DNA from 3 places in the Streptomyces sp. NPDC030798 genome. Region 2 is predicted to be linked to each of the others. Evidence: riboswitches for the same ligand, from Rfam matches in the RefSeq annotation. Region 2 holds a riboswitch; each other region holds the start of a gene.
The links. Region 2 has a riboswitch for cobalamin ahead of ACZ404_RS14090 (ribonucleoside-diphosphate reductase subunit alpha). Riboswitches for the same ligand answer to the same signal wherever they lie in the genome.

Region 1 (4,827 bases), on a different contig from region 2:
ACCGCACCCGCACCGGGAGCACGCCGAGCCCCTCGACCTCGCCTGCGCGCGACTCGACCTCGTCCTCGATGTGCTCGCCGAGGATCTGGAAGCCGCCGCAGACGCCGAGCACGGGCCTGCCCTCGGCGGCCCGCCGCACCAGGGCGTCCGCCAGCCCCCGCTCCCGCAGCCATGCCAGCGCCCGTACGGTCCCCCGGGTGCCCGGGATCACCACCAGGTCCGCGTCGGCCAGTTCCTCCGGCCGGTCCACGAACCGCACCACGACCCCCGGTTCGGCGGCCAGCGCGTCCACGTCGGTGAAGTTGGACATCAGCGGGATCGCGCACACGGCGACCCGCAGCACGTCCTCGCCGACCGGGGGCGCCACGGCGGACTCCCGGACGGTGCCGCGCAGCGACACCCGCAGTCCGTCCTCCTCGTCGATGCCGAGCCCGTGCCGGAACGGCAGCACGCCGTAGGTGCGCCGCCCGGTGAGGCCGTACAGCATCTCCAGACCGGGCTCCAGCAGGGAGACGTCCCCCCGGAACTTGTTCACCAGGAACCCGGCGACCAGCTCCTGGTCCTCCGGCGAGAGCAGGGCCACGGTGCCGAAGAAGGAGGCGAAGACGCCGCCCCGGTCGATGTCCCCGACCACCAGCACGGGCAGCCGCGCGTTGCGCGCAATGCCCATGTTCACGATGTCGGTCCGGCGCAGATTGATCTCGGCCGGGCTGCCCGCTCCCTCGCAGATCACCGCGTCATACGTGCCCCGCAACCCGGCCAGGCAGTCGAGGACGGTGCCGAGCAACTGCTGCTGCCGGCCCCCGTGGTAGCCGCGCGCGCTCAACTCGCCCACCGGCCTGCCCAGCAGCACCACCTGACTGCTCTGCTCACCGCCCGGCTTGAGCAGCACCGGGTTCATCAGCGCGGTCGGCTCGATCCGGCAGGCCTGGGCCTGCATGGCCTGGGCCCGGCCGATCTCGGCGCCCTCGCGGGTGACGAAGGAGTTGAGGGACATGTTCTGCGCCTTGAACGGCGCGACCTTCACTCCCTGGCGCACCAGCCACCGGCAGATCCCGGCCGTCACGACGCTCTTGCCGGCGTCCGAGGTGGTGCCGGCGACGAGGAGACCCCCGTTCACTTCCCACGTCCCTTCACGAGTCGGCGCGCGGCGAACGTGACGCCGAGCGCGAGCAGGCCGACGCGGCGGGAGAGCCGTACGGCCCGGTCGATGTCGCCGACCCGGACGGGCCGTCCGGTGGCGCCGTTGAGGACGGGCCGGTGCTCGACCCGCCCGCCGTAGGAGAGGGTCCCGCCGAGCCGCACGCCGAGGGCACCGGCGAACGACGCCTCCACCGGCCCGGCGTTGGGGCTCGGGTGCTTACCGGCGTCGGCCCGCCAGGCGCGCAGGGCACCGCGCGGGTCGGGTCCGGCCAGCGTGGCGAGCACGGCGGTCAGGCGCGCCCCCGGCCAGCCGGCGACGTCGTCCAGCCGGGCCGAGGCCCAGCCGTAGCGCCGGTACCGGGGCGACTTGTGACCCACCATCGCGTCCAGGGTGTTGACGGCCCGGAACCCCAGCAGCCCGGGCACGCCGCCCGCGGCGCCCCACACCAGGGCGCCCACGACGGCGTCGGAGGTGTTCTCGGCGACCGACTCGACCACGGCGCGGGCGATCCCGTCGGCGTCCAGGGCCTGCGGATCCCGGCCGCACAGATGCGGCAGCCGGTCCCGGGCCGCCTCGACGTCCCCGGCCTCCAGGGCCCGCCCGATCGTCCGGGCCTCGCGGGCCAGCGAAGTCCCCCCGACGACGGACCAGGTGGCGACGGCGGTCAGCGCCGCGCAGGCGGCGGGGGAGCGGCGTACGGCGCGCTCGGCGGCGGCGCCCAGGGCGACGGCCGCGCCGGCGCACACGGCGGTGTGCAGCGCGCCCCACCCGCGGTGGTCGCGCCACAGCCCGCGTTCCACGGCCCCGGCCGCCCGTCCGAACAGGGCGACCGGGTGCCCCCGGCGCGGATCGCCGAGGAGCAGGTCGCCGAGGAGGCCGGCGGCGGCGCCGTACGCGTAGGAGCGATCGGCACCCATCGGCTCAGCCGGCCGTGGGCACAGGGGCGGGCCTGACGGGCCTGGTGCGTGTCCTCGATGGGCGGCCGAGCATGGCGATACGTGTCCTCACTCAGGGTGTCCGCGCCCTGGTTCGACGAGACCGGCGGTGAGAGTTCCTGGCTCCCGGGGGTTACTACCCCGGTGACAGTGGCGGGACCGCGCCGGATTCGCACCGGCTTCCTCTCCTGCCGCCGTACATGGCCCGGGCAGTCCACCACGGCCCCCGAACGGCCGTCAACTTGCCCTTGACCTGGGACGGCGGACTGTGCTGAGGCCCACACCGGCGGGGTGCCCGGCATGGGTGAGGCCCCTCGCCGGAACGTGCCGGTGAGGGGCCTCGGTTGCCCTGGGTCAGGGCTTGGCCACGATCAGATAGATGCCGTACGCCACCGCGGCCGCGCACGCGGCGAAGCAGACGTAGGCACCCGTCACGGCCAGGGACGCGGAGCCGCCCTGTGCGGCGGCCTTCTCCCGCCGCGCCAGGCCGTTGACGCCGAGGGTGAACAGGGCCACGAGGCCCACCGTGAACGCGAGGCTGACGCCGAAGACGGAGCCGATGGCCGCCCAGTCGATCTTCATGTCGGTACTACTTTCCTGTCACCGTGTGCGCGGGTCAGACCGCGGCGGCCGGCGGGACCGCCGGAGCCGCGGGGGCGGGTTCGGCCGTGGCCGGGGCCGGGATGGTGGCCGTCAGGTCCTCGGTGACCGTGCCCGCGGGGGGCGGCGTCACCGCGGCGATGGCGGTGGTCACCACGCCGGCCGGCTCGGCGGTCTCGTCGACCGCGTTGACGTTGCTGTGGTCGATGACCTCGCGGCGCGAGAGCTTCCAGATCGCGGCGCTGGAGCCGACCAGGAACACGGCGACGAGCGCGGTGCCCCAGTCACCGAGGTCCGTCACGGCCTCGGCGCCCGCGCCGACCAGCGCGGCGGCCGGCAGGGTCAGCGCCCAGGCGACGACCATCCGGGTCGCGGTGGACCAGCGGACCACGCCGCCCTTGCGGCCCAGGCCCGTGCCCATCACCGAGCCGGAGACGACGTGGGTGGTGGAGAGGGAGAAGCCGAGGTGGGAGGAGGCGAGGATGGCGGTGGCCGCGCTGGTCTGGGCGGCGAAGCCCTGGCGCGGCTCGAGGTCGGTCAGACCCGTGCCCATGGTGCGGATGATGCGCCAGCCGCCGATGTAGGTCCCGAGCGCGATGGCCAGGCCGGCGGAGAGGATCACCCAGGTGGGAGGGTTGGAGCCGGGGGCGAGGGCACCGCCCGCGATCAGCGCGAGGGTGATGATGCCCATCGTCTTCTGGGCGTCGTTGGTGCCGTGCGCGAGGGAGACCAGGCCGGCCGAGGCGATCTGGCCGGCGCGGTAGCCCTTGCGGGAGGCGTCGCCCTCGGCGTTCTTGCCGATGCCGTAGGAGAAGCGGGTGGCGAGCATGGCCGCCAGGCCGGCCACGACCGGCGCGGCGACGGCGGGGAGCAGCACCTTGGTGACCAGGACGTCACCGTGGACGGCACCGAAGCCCGCGGAGGCCACGGTGGCGCCGATCAGGCCGCCCATCAGGGCGTGCGAGGAGCTGGAGGGCAGTCCCACCAGCCAGGTCAGCAGGTTCCAGAGGATCGCACCGACCAGGGCGGCGAAAATGACCTCGGGACGGATGCCGTTCTCATCGACGAGACCCTTGGAGATCGTGTTGGCGACCTCCACGGAGAGGAAAGCGCCCACCAGGTTGAGCACGGCGGACATGGCCACCGCGACCTTGGGCTTGAGCGCGCCGGTCGAGATGGTGGTGGCCATCGCGTTGGCGGTGTCGTGGAAACCGTTCGTGAAATCGAACGCGAGTGCGGTTACCACCACAATCGCGAGGATCAGCGAGAAGCTTTCCATTTACCCAGGCAATCGTTCGAGCGTCATTGGCTGGTCGAACGTAGGCAACCTGAGTGAACGGAAGGTGAACTCGGCCGGGCTTCGCGGTGTCGGAAACAGACGAAGGCGCTTCCGCTCACACCGACGGCCACTTTGCGTGCCCGCGCGGTGGCAGGATCGGCACATGGCGAAGGCATCAGAGGCATCGCAGCCGTCGGAGGAAGAGGCCAGAGTCTGGGAGGCGCTGGTCGCGACGGCCCGCCGGACCGTCGCCGACGGGCTGGTCGTCGGCACCTCCGGCAACGTCTCCGCGCGCGTCGGCGACCTCGTGCTGGTCACGCCCTCGGGCGTGCCCTACGACCGGCTCACCCCGGACGACCTCACCGCCGTCGACCTCACCGGCCGGCAGGTGCGCGGCACGCTGGTGCCGACCAGCGAGCTGCCCCTGCACCTCGCCGTCCACCGCACCACCGACGCCCGCGCCGTCGTCCACACCCACGCCGTGCACGCCACGGCCGTCTCCACCCTCGTGGGCGAGCTGCCGCCGATCCACTACATGGCGGCCGCCCTCGGCGGACCGGTCCGGGTCGCCCCCTACGCCACCTACGGCACGGACGAACTGGCCGCGAACATGCTCCGCGCCCTCGCCGGCCGCTCCGGCTGCCTCCTGCAGAACCACGGCACGATCACCTACGGCGCCACCCTCGACGAGGCCTACGACCGCACCGCCCAGCTCGAGTGGATGTGCCGCCTGTGGCTCACGGCGTCCGCGGTGCCGGGCCTGACGCCTTCTCTGCTCAGCGAGGCACACATGGCCGAGGCCGGGGCACGTTTGAAGGGGTACGGCCAACGGAGGTGACCCTTGCTGCCCAGTTCCCTGTCCCCCCTGC
Region 2 (4,827 bases):
TCCGGGTCGGGCAGATAGGTGTCCAGCAGGGTCAGATAGAACTGGACGTGCACGGCCTCCTCGAAGAGCTGGCGCGACAGGTACAGGCGCGCCTCCGGGGAGTTGATGTGCTTGTACAGCGTCAGCACCAGGTTGTTCGCGACGATCGAGTCGCCCGTCGCGAAGAAGGCGACCAGCCGGCCGATGAGGTGGTGCTCCTCGGGCGTCAGCTTCGCGAGGTCGGCGACGTCCGAGTGGAGGTCGACCTCCTCCACGGTCCAGGTGTTCTTGATGGCGTCCCGGTAGCGCTCGTAGAAGTCCGGGTAGCGCATGGGGCGCAGAGTCAGCTCGAAGCCCGGGTCGAGCAGGTTCTGGTTGCGGGTGGTCATTATTGGCAGGCCTCGCAGGACTCGGGGTTTTCCAGGGAGCAGGCGACCGCTTCGGGGTCAGGGGTGGCCTGCACGGGGACGGCGGCGCGGGCCGCGCGGGCGATGCGCGTCGCCGGGCGGGAACGCAGGTAGTACGTCGTCTTCAGGCCCGACTTCCAGGCGTACGCGTACATCGAGGAGAGCTTGCCGATGGTCGGCGTCTCCAGGAACAGGTTCAGGGACTGTGCCTGGTCCAGGAACGGCGTGCGGGCCGCGGCCATGTCGATCAGGCCGCGCTGCGGGATCTCCCACGCCGTGCGGTACAGCGCCCGCACGTCCTCGGGGATCCAGGCGAAGTCCTGCACCGAGCCGCCCGAGTCGCGCAGCGCCTCCCGGGTGCGCGCGTCCCAGACGCCCAGGTCCTTCAGGTCCTGCACCAGGTACGAGTTGACCTGGAGGAACTCACCGGACAGCGTCTCGCGCTTGAACAGGTTGGACACCTGCGGCTCGATGCACTCGTACACGCCCGCGATGGAGGCGATGGTGGCGGTCGGGGCGATCGCGAGGAGCAGCGAGTTGCGCAGGCCGACCGAGGCGATCCGCGCGCGCAGCGCCGCCCAGCGCTCCGGCCAGGCCGTGGTGACGTCGTAGTGGTCGGGGTGCAGCACCCCGCGTGCGGTACGGGTCTTCTCCCAGGCCGGCAGCGGCCCGCTGCGCTCGGCGAGGTCGGCGGACGCCTCATAGGCGGCGAGCATGATGCGCTCGGCGATCCGGGTGGACAGCTGCTTCGCCTCGGGGGAGTCGAAGGGCAGCCGCAGCTTGAAGAAGACGTCCTGCAGCCCCATCGCGCCGAGGCCCACCGGGCGCCACCGGGCGTTGGAGCGGCCCGCCTGCTCGGTCGGGTAGAAGTTGATGTCGACGACGCGGTCGAGGAAGGTGACGGCGGTGCGGACGGTCTCGTCCAGCCGCTCCCAGTCGATGTCCCCGTCGGCCACGAAGGCACCGAGGTTCACCGAGCCCAGGTTGCAGACGGCCGTCTCGCCGTCGTCGGTGACCTCCAGGATCTCCGTGCAGAGGTTGGAGGAGTGGATGACGTGGCCGGGCTCGGCCGTCTGGTTGGCGGTGCGGTTGGCGGCGTCCTTGAAGGTCATCCAGCCGTTGCCGGTCTGTGCGAGGGTGCGCATCATCCGGCCGTACAGCTCACGGGCCGGCAGGGTCTTCTTCGCCAGGCCCGCCTCCTCGGCCCTGCGGTAGGCGGCGTCGAACTCCGCGCCCCACAGGTCCACCAGCTCCGGTACGTCCGACGGCGAGAACAGCGACCACGGCTCGTCCGCGCTCACCCGGCGCATGAACTCGTCCGGCACCCAGTGGGCGAGGTTCAGGTTGTGCGTACGGCGGGCGTCCTCACCGGTGTTGTCCCGCAGCTCCAGGAACTCCTCGATGTCGGAGTGCCAGGTCTCCAGGTACACCGCCGCGGCACCCTTGCGCCGGCCGCCCTGGTTCACGGCGGCCACCGAGGCGTCCAGGGTCTTCAGGAACGGCACGATGCCGTTGGAGTGCCCGTTGGTGCCGCGGATCAGCGAACCCCGGCTGCGAATGCGGGAGTACGACAGCCCGATGCCGCCGGCGTGCTTGGAGAGCCGGGCCACCTGGTGGTAGCGGTCGTAGATCGAGTCCAGCTCGTCCAGCGGCGAGTCGAGCAGATAGCAGGACGACATCTGCGGATGCCGCGTACCCGAGTTGAACAGGGTGGGGGAGGAGGGCAGGTAGTCGAGGCGGCTCATCAGCCGGTAGAGCGCGGCGACCTCGTCCACGGCGCGCGTGCTGTCGTCCTCGGCGAGACCGCTCGCCACCCGCAGCATGAAGTGCTGGGGTGTCTCGATCACCTTGCGGGTCAGGGGGTGGCGCAGCAGATAGCGGCTGTGCAGGGTGCGCAGCCCGAAGTAGCCGAAGCGGTCGTCGGCGCCGGTGTCGACGAGGCCGTCGAGCCGCTCGGCGTGCAGCCGTACGAACGCGGCGGTCCGGTCGGCGACGAGCCCCTCCCGGTGCCCGACGGCGACGGACTCGGTGAAGCACGTGACGCCCTGGGAAGCGGCCTCGGCACGGATGCCGATGGTCAGCAGCCGGGCGGCCAGCCGCGAGTAGGCGGGATCCTCGGAGATGAGGCCGGCGGCCGCCTCCGTGGCCAGCTCCCGCAGCTCCGCCTCGTCCGCGTGCGCGGACCGGCCGCGCAGCGCGGCGGCGGCGACCCGGCCGGGGTCGGCGTCGGGGAGGTCGGCGGTCAGCTCGGTCAGGGTCCGCAGCAGCGCGGCACCGGGACCGTCGGTCTTCAGGCCACTGACTGAAGCCGGTTCGGCTGGCGCGATGGTCACGTGGGGCTCTCCCTCGCTCGGCACGGGGGCCAGGCGGAGGGCAGGGGGCAGCACGAGCGCACACGGCGTCGCGTCCACCGGCCCACTCCGCGAGGCCCGGACGTCTCGGGGCACCCGGACCGGACGGCCGGGCGCGCTGCCGGCAGGTCCTCGGACTGGAACAGGCGTGCGGACGCACGCGAGTACACCGTTGCGGGACAGTTCCGGATTCGCACCGGATTCCCCTGCGGCGACAGCGAGCATGAGCATACATCTAGTGCCGGGCTGTCGTGTCACCCCCAGATGTTGTGTTGCGTCGGCTTCACAGCGTCAACTCACGCGCGGTGTGTGCCCTCCGAGGACGGCGACGGGCCGCCGGATCCCTCCGGCGGCCCGTCGGTCGTACGGCGGTGGGGCCCTAGTGACCGGCACCCGCCGTCGCCGGCGGCAGTTCCACCTGGACGCCCGGGTCGCCCGCGTCGGCCGTGTAGTCCTCCGGCCTGGTCTCGTCGGTGCCCTCGGGGGCCTTGACGGCCTTCAGGACGAGGGTGAGGAGCACCGTGACGGCGACGTTGAGCACGAAGGCGGTGAGGCCGATGTAGCCGATCTCGCCGATGCCCGGAATCTCGGCGTTGGAGCCGCCGAAGTGCTTCTGGCCCGGGTTGGTCGGGGAGGCGACCCCGTACGCGGCGACCGTGCCGTAGACCATGCCGGCCGCCCAGCCGGCCAGCAGCGCCCACCGGTGGAACCAGCGGGTGAACAGGCCGCCCACCAGTGCCGGGAAGGTCTGCAGGATCCAGATGCCGCCCAGCAGCTGGAAGTTGATGGCGACCGTCTTGTCCATGGTGAGGACGAAGACCAGCGCGCCCACCTTCACCAGCAGCGAGACGATCTTGGAGACCTGGGCCTCCTGCTTCGGGGTCGCGTCCGGCTTGATGAAGTCCTTGTAGATGTTGCGGGTGAAGAGGTTCGCGGCCGCGATGGACATGATGGCCGCGGGTACGAGGGCGCCGATGCCGATCGCCGCGAAGGCCACGCCCGTGAACCAGTCCGGGAACATGTCCTCGAAGAGCTGCGGGATCGCCAACTGCCCGTTGGTGACGTCGACCCCGGCCGCGATCGCCATGAAGCCCAGCAGGGCCAGCAGGCCGAGCATCAGCGAGTACAGCGGCAGGATCGTGGTGTTGCGCCGGATCACCTCGCGGCTCTTCGAGGACAGCGTCGCGGTGATCGAGTGCGGGTACATGAAGAGCGCGAGCGCGGAGCCCAACGCCAGCGTGGCGTACGTCCACCGCGTCGCCTCGGCCGGAACGAGCCCGCCCGCGCCGGCCTTCGTGTACTTCGCGCCCGCCTTGGCGAAGATGTCGTCGAACCCGCCCAGCTTGATCGGGATGTAGATGATCGCCACCGCGATGACGATGTAGATCAGCGCGTCCTTCACGAACGCGATCAGCGCGGGCGCGCGCAGCCCCGACGAGTAGGTGTACGCCGCCAGCACACCGAACGCGATCAGCAGCGGCAGATCCTTCACGAACCAGTTGGTGTTGTCCCCGCCGCCGACGCCCATCACGTCCAGCACCGCCTGGATGCCCACCAGTTGCAGCGCGATGTACGGCATCGTCGCCAGGATGCCGGTCAGGGCGACGGCGAGGGACAGGCCCTTCGAACCGAAGCGGCCGCGCACGAAGTCCGACGTGGTCACGTACCCGTGCTTGTGCGAGACCGACCACAGGCGGGGCAGGAAGGTGAAGATCAGCGGGTAGACGAGGATCGTGTACGGCACCGCGAAGAAGCCGGCCGCGCCCGCCGCGTAGATCGCCGCCGGCACGGCGACGAAGGTGTACGCCGTGTAGAGGTCGCCACCGAGCAGGAACCAGGTGATCCAGGTGCCGAACGACCGACCGCCCAGGCCCCATTCGTCCAGGGAGTGCTCGTTGTCGGCCCGGCGCCAGCGGGCGGCGAGGAAGCCCATGACCGTGACGGCCAGGAAGAAGAAGACGAAGACGCCGAGCGCGACGCCGTTCACACCGTCCTTCACTGCGCCGCACCCCCCTGGCGCGCCCCGCGGGAGCGCTGGTCACGCTGCCACAGCCGGTACGCGATCACGGTGAGCGCGGTGGAGGCCACCA
Region 3 (4,827 bases), on a different contig from region 2:
TGCGGTGGGTGGACGTGGGATGCGGTACGGGTGTGCTGTCGGCCGCGGTGACGGCCGGGTGCCGGCCTCGATCGGTGGTGGGGATCGACCGGTCCGAGGGGTTCGTGGCCTCGGCCCGAACCACGGCTCCGGCCTCCGCGTACTTCGTCGTGGCGGACGCGCTGTCGCTTCCCCTGCGCGACGACGCGTGTGACGCGGCGGTCAGTGGCCTTGCCCTGAACTTTCTTCCCGCACCCACCACGGCGGTGGCGGACATGGCGCGGGTGGTCCGGCCCGGCGGCCTGGTTGCGGCCTATGTGTGGGACTACGCCGACGGCATGGGGTTCCTTCGGAGCTTCTGGGACGCCGCCATCGAGGTGGATCCGTCCGCGGCCGCACTGGACGAGGGCCGCCGGTTCCCCGTATGCCGCCCGGAGCGGTTGCGCGCGGTGTGGAGGGACGCGGGGCTGGCCGGTGTGTCCACCGCTTCGATCGAGGTGGCCACCGTCTTCGCCGACTTCGCCGACCTGTGGGACCCCTTCCTCGCGGGGCAGGGCCCCGCACCGGGCTACGTAGCCGCCCTCACGCCGGCCGACCGGGCGCGAGTGCGTGAGGCGCTCAGCGAGGCCGTCCCCAGGAAACCGGACGGTTCCATCCCGCTCACGGCCCGGGCCTGGGTGGTGAGCGGCCGCAAGGCGGCGTCCGGGAGGAGGGGCGGCCGGCAGGACCGACCCTGATGGGTCATCGACCGCTGCACTCCCGACGACGCCTCGGGCCAGGCCGGACACGGAGGCGCTGCTGGTGTACTAGTAGCTGTCGAAGCTGGGCTCGCCGTTCGGGCGGTAGACGCCGACGACGGTGCCGCCCTTCGTCGTCGCGACGCCGACCGGCTCCAGCGCCGTGGGGATCGCTCCGTCGGCGAACAGCCGCTTGCCGGTACCGATGATCACCGGGTGGATGGTCAGCCGGTACTCGTCGACGAGTCCGTGCCGCATGAGCGTCTGGGCGAGGTCGCCGCTGCCGACGACGTTGATGTCGCCGCCGTCCGACGCCTTCAGCTCGCGTACGGCATCGACGACGTCGCCCTCCAACAGCGTGGAGTTCTGCCACTCCACGGATGTGAGGGTCCGGGACGCCACGTACTTGTGCATGCTGTTCATCCGATCGGTGAACGGGTTCTCGGGATCGGCGGTCGGCCAGTACGACGCGAAGATCTCGTACGTCTTGCGGCCCAGCAGCATCGCGTCGGAGTGCTCGTACCAACCGGCGATGGCCGCGCCGACCTCGTCGTCGGCCACCGGCTTCTGCCAGCCGCCGTACTCGAAGCCGCTCTCGGCATCCTCGTCCGGCCCGCCCGGCGCCTGCATGACGCCGTCCAGCGTCAGGAACGTGCAAACGATGATCTTGCGCATGGTGCGCTCCCTTCGTCGACGGGTAGACCGCACGACTCCCAAAAACTCATCGGCCAGGAGCAGGGAGAGTCGCGGGGGCGACGCGGTGAGCGCTGTCCGGCAGGGAACAGGGGGCGATTTTTGCCCCCGCAGAGCCTGCCGTTCGTCCGGCCTTCACTTGGTGCCGGTCCGGGGCTCCTAGGGTTGCTGCGCCGCTCCCCAGGTACGCCCGTCACATCGATCGCCGTGTGGGCCGCGACCGGCTACGCCGCTCAGGCCGCCGGAGAGACCAGGGCCGTGCTGCCCCTCTACATCGGCGCGGGCCTCGGTCTGTCGCCCTCGGTTTCGGTCTCCTCGACTCTACGCACTCCCCGGTGACTACGGCCAGGACCTGTGGACCGCCCCCGCCGACGGCACGGGCAGGGCCCGCCGGCTGATGACATCGGCCCTCGCCCCCGCCTACCTGGGGTGACCGGCCGCGCTCGCCCCACGAGGCGTCCAGCCGGAGGAAGAGGCGGCCCCGGTCGATGAGATGATGACCCGTGACAACAGGCGACGGCGGTCCGAGGAAGCCGGTGTGATTCCGGCGCGGTCCCGCCACTGTGACCGGTGAGCGAGTTCCGGCAGGCCACCGCCCCGACCGGGTGGGAAGGCGGGGCGAGCGGCGACCCGGGAGCCAGGAGACTCACGCGGTCGCCTCCTCGACGCATACCGGGGCGGATCTCCCCGGGAGGGGAGTGGCGCGGTGGCCGGGACACCGTCGGAAGAGACTTCAGGCCAGGCCGCGGAGGTGGCCGGACCGGCGCCGTGCCGGGTCGTCGTATGCCGGGACTGCTGCTGCGGGAGTCCCAAGGTGACCGGAGTGGATCACGCCGCACAGACCGCTCGACTGCGGGCGGAGGTACCGGTGCGCATTTCCGCATGCCTCGACGTGTGCGACCAGGCCAACGTCATCGTCGTACAGCCTTCTGCCGCAGGCCGGGCCGCCGGTGCACGGCCGGTGTGGCTCGGACTCGTCAACGACCCGGACGCGACCGAGGACATCGTCGCCTGGGTCCGGGCCGGTGGCCCGGGAGCTGCTCCGCTGCCCGACATCCTCGACCTGTACGTCTTCGATCCACCGCGGCGCACAACGGATTCCTGAGGCTTGCGCGCCGTAAAGAGCCGCCGGCTCCGCATCGAGGGGCTCATGAGGCCCGTTCCGCCACGCCCGGTGCGAGAGGAAGATCACGCCGGGCTGAGGCGGTCTTGGCCGTGCTCGTCTCACGCGGTACGGTCTGTCCGATATTGACGACGGCGAGACGGAAGCCGGTGGAAATCCGGCACGGTCGCGCCACTGTATGCCTGACACCGCAGGGTGTCCGGTGAGTCAGACCCGTGGCCGTCGTCCTGTGCACCACCGAAATGGGACGCGAACTCCCGGAGGAGGTTCTGCCATGGCGCAGACCGTCGCCCAGCCGACAGCCACCACTCCCGCCATCCCCGCCAAGCTGCCGCTGAAGGCGATAGCTCCCTGGGCGGTCTTCTTCGGCATCCTGATGCTGGTCCTGCTGTACTTCGTCGGCGCAGAGCAGGGCGCCACCTCCGTGTTCAACGGCACGGGCGTCCACGAGTGGGTGCACGACGCCCGCCACCTGCTCGGCTTCCCCTGCCACTGACGCGAGGGGACAGCGCACCCTCATGAATTCCGCAACGGTAAGAAACCTCCTCGTGCGGGGCATGCTCGCCGGCCTCGCCGCCGGCGTGCTGGCGCTCGTCGTCGCCTACCTCCTCGGTGAGCCGAGCGTCGGCAAGGCGATCGCCTTCGAGGACGCGCACTCCCACGAGCACGAGATGGAAGTGGTCTCCCGCTCCCTGCAGTCCACCGCCGGCCTCGCCACCGGCGTTCTCGTCTACGGGGTCGCCTTCGGGGGCATCGCCGCGCTCGCGTACTCCTTCGCGCTCGGCCGCGTCGGCCGCTTCGGCCCGCGGGCGACCGCGCTGCTGCTGTCCGGTTGCGCGCTCGTCGCCGTGTACGTCGTGCCGTTCCTGAAGTACCCGGCCAACCCGCCGTCCGTCGGCGATCCCGACACCATCAGCAAGCGGACGACGCTCTACTTCCTGATGATGCTCCTCAGCGTCCTCCTCGCGGTCGGCGCCACCATCCTGGGCAAGCGCCTGGCACCCGGCCTGGGCACATGGTGGGCGACGGTAATCGCGGTGGCGGCCTTCGCCGTAGTCATCGGCCTGGCCTACGAGTTCCTGCCCGTCGTCAACGAGGTGCCGAAGGACTTCCCGGCCACCTTGCTGTGGCGGTTCCGGCTCTCGGCCCTGGCGATCCAGCTGAGTCTGTGGACAGGTTTCGGCCTGCTCTTCGGTGAACTGGCGGAACGCCTGCTGAACCCCAAGCCGGCGACAGCCGCGAGCAGCCGCGCGGTTCCGGCCGCGCACTGATTCCTTTCCGGATGCCAGAGGGCCCTTCGGAACCGTCCGGGGGCCCTCTGGCGTTCCCTGGGCACCGAGCCGAGGAGCGGACAGGGTCCTAGTCGACGTCAGGCACCGCCAAGGGGCGTCCCAGCCGCAGATTCCAGCGCCCGGCCCGTCCACTCAGTTCGGTCACCGTCAGCGGCGGAACATCGAGGCGCCAGAAGGCACCGGCGGGCATCCCCAGCGCTGCTGCGACCGCCGCACGCACCACCTCCGGCTCGACGACCGCGAGCGTACGACCCTCGACAGCTCGGGCCTCCTCCAGCCACTGCTCGACCCTCTCGCACAGCGCCTGTACCGACTCACCCCCGTGGGGTGCGTTGCCCGGGTCGGTGAGCCAGCGGGTCACGGCTTCCGGCTCGGCAGCCCCCACCGCGTCCAGTGTGCGGCCTCTCCAGCGGCCCACATCCAGCCCGCCCAGCTCCGGCGACTCCACGCCCTCGAGACCGAGGGCGGCCGCCGTCTCCCGGCAGCGCGCACTGGGGGAGACGAGCACACGCGCGGGTGCGGGCAGCGACCCGGCGGCCCCACGGGCGCGGGCCGCACCGATGTCGTCGATCGAGTCGCCGTCGTAGAAGCGGGCCTGGCGCAGTGATGGGCACATGGCGGGCGAGACGAAGGTGACGCGGCTGGTCACGTGGCTGCTCCTGGTGTCGGGGGCGCGGGGGCGTGGGTCCCCACCGCGGTGATGCACGTGCTGAGCGAGATCGGCGGCCCACCGTGCGTGGAGGCACGGCCTGCCGGCACGGCGGCTCCCGCCCGCTCATCATGCAGGACGCCGTGGAGCGCGACCGTCGGCGTTCTGCCCGGCGGAGCCGACCCGCCGCACGAAGGTACTTTCCGGTGCGGAATACTCTCTCCTGATGGGTTCACGCACTTCGCCGATCAGCCGGCCGATCACGATCCGGAGGGCCGTCGCCCGGGACGCCAAACGGCTCACGCGTCTCGTGCGTGGCTCAGGCGCCTATCAGGGCAAGTACGCATCCGCAGT

Region 1: another riboswitch for cobalamin. It lies ahead of ACZ404_RS18960 (cobalamin biosynthesis protein); the one in region 2 lies ahead of ACZ404_RS14090 (ribonucleoside-diphosphate reductase subunit alpha).
Region 3: another riboswitch for cobalamin. It lies ahead of ACZ404_RS35375 (CbtB domain-containing protein); the one in region 2 lies ahead of ACZ404_RS14090 (ribonucleoside-diphosphate reductase subunit alpha).

Annotation. Positions count from the first base shown of each region.
Region 1 covers NZ_JBVIDR010000007.1:360,734-365,560, forward strand. The annotation lists gene ACZ404_RS18955 (cobyric acid synthase) at 1-1,120, opposite strand, end outside; gene ACZ404_RS18960 (cobalamin biosynthesis protein) at 1,117-2,061, opposite strand; cobalamin riboswitch at 2,174-2,313, opposite strand; gene ACZ404_RS18965 (hypothetical protein) at 2,434-2,661, opposite strand; gene ACZ404_RS18970 (inorganic phosphate transporter) at 2,696-3,958, opposite strand; gene ACZ404_RS18975 (class II aldolase/adducin family protein) at 4,122-4,796, shown strand.
Region 2 covers NZ_JBVIDR010000005.1:237,515-242,341, forward strand. The annotation lists gene ACZ404_RS14085 (ribonucleotide-diphosphate reductase subunit beta) at 1-368, opposite strand, end outside; gene ACZ404_RS14090 (ribonucleoside-diphosphate reductase subunit alpha) at 368-2,719, opposite strand; cobalamin riboswitch at 2,844-2,968, opposite strand; gene mctP (monocarboxylate uptake permease MctP) at 3,117-4,736, opposite strand; gene ACZ404_RS14100 (DUF3311 domain-containing protein) at 4,733-4,827, opposite strand, start outside.
Region 3 covers NZ_JBVIDR010000023.1:34,616-39,442, forward strand. The annotation lists gene ACZ404_RS35360 (class I SAM-dependent methyltransferase) at 1-716, shown strand, start outside; gene ACZ404_RS35365 (dihydrofolate reductase family protein) at 786-1,391, opposite strand; cobalamin riboswitch at 1,937-2,056, shown strand; gene ACZ404_RS35370 ((2Fe-2S) ferredoxin domain-containing protein) at 2,116-2,514, shown strand; cobalamin riboswitch at 2,627-2,771, shown strand; gene ACZ404_RS35375 (CbtB domain-containing protein) at 2,807-3,028, shown strand; gene ACZ404_RS35380 (CbtA family protein) at 3,051-3,803, shown strand; gene ACZ404_RS35385 (histidine phosphatase family protein) at 3,892-4,473, opposite strand; gene ACZ404_RS35390 (GNAT family N-acetyltransferase) at 4,700-4,827, shown strand, end outside.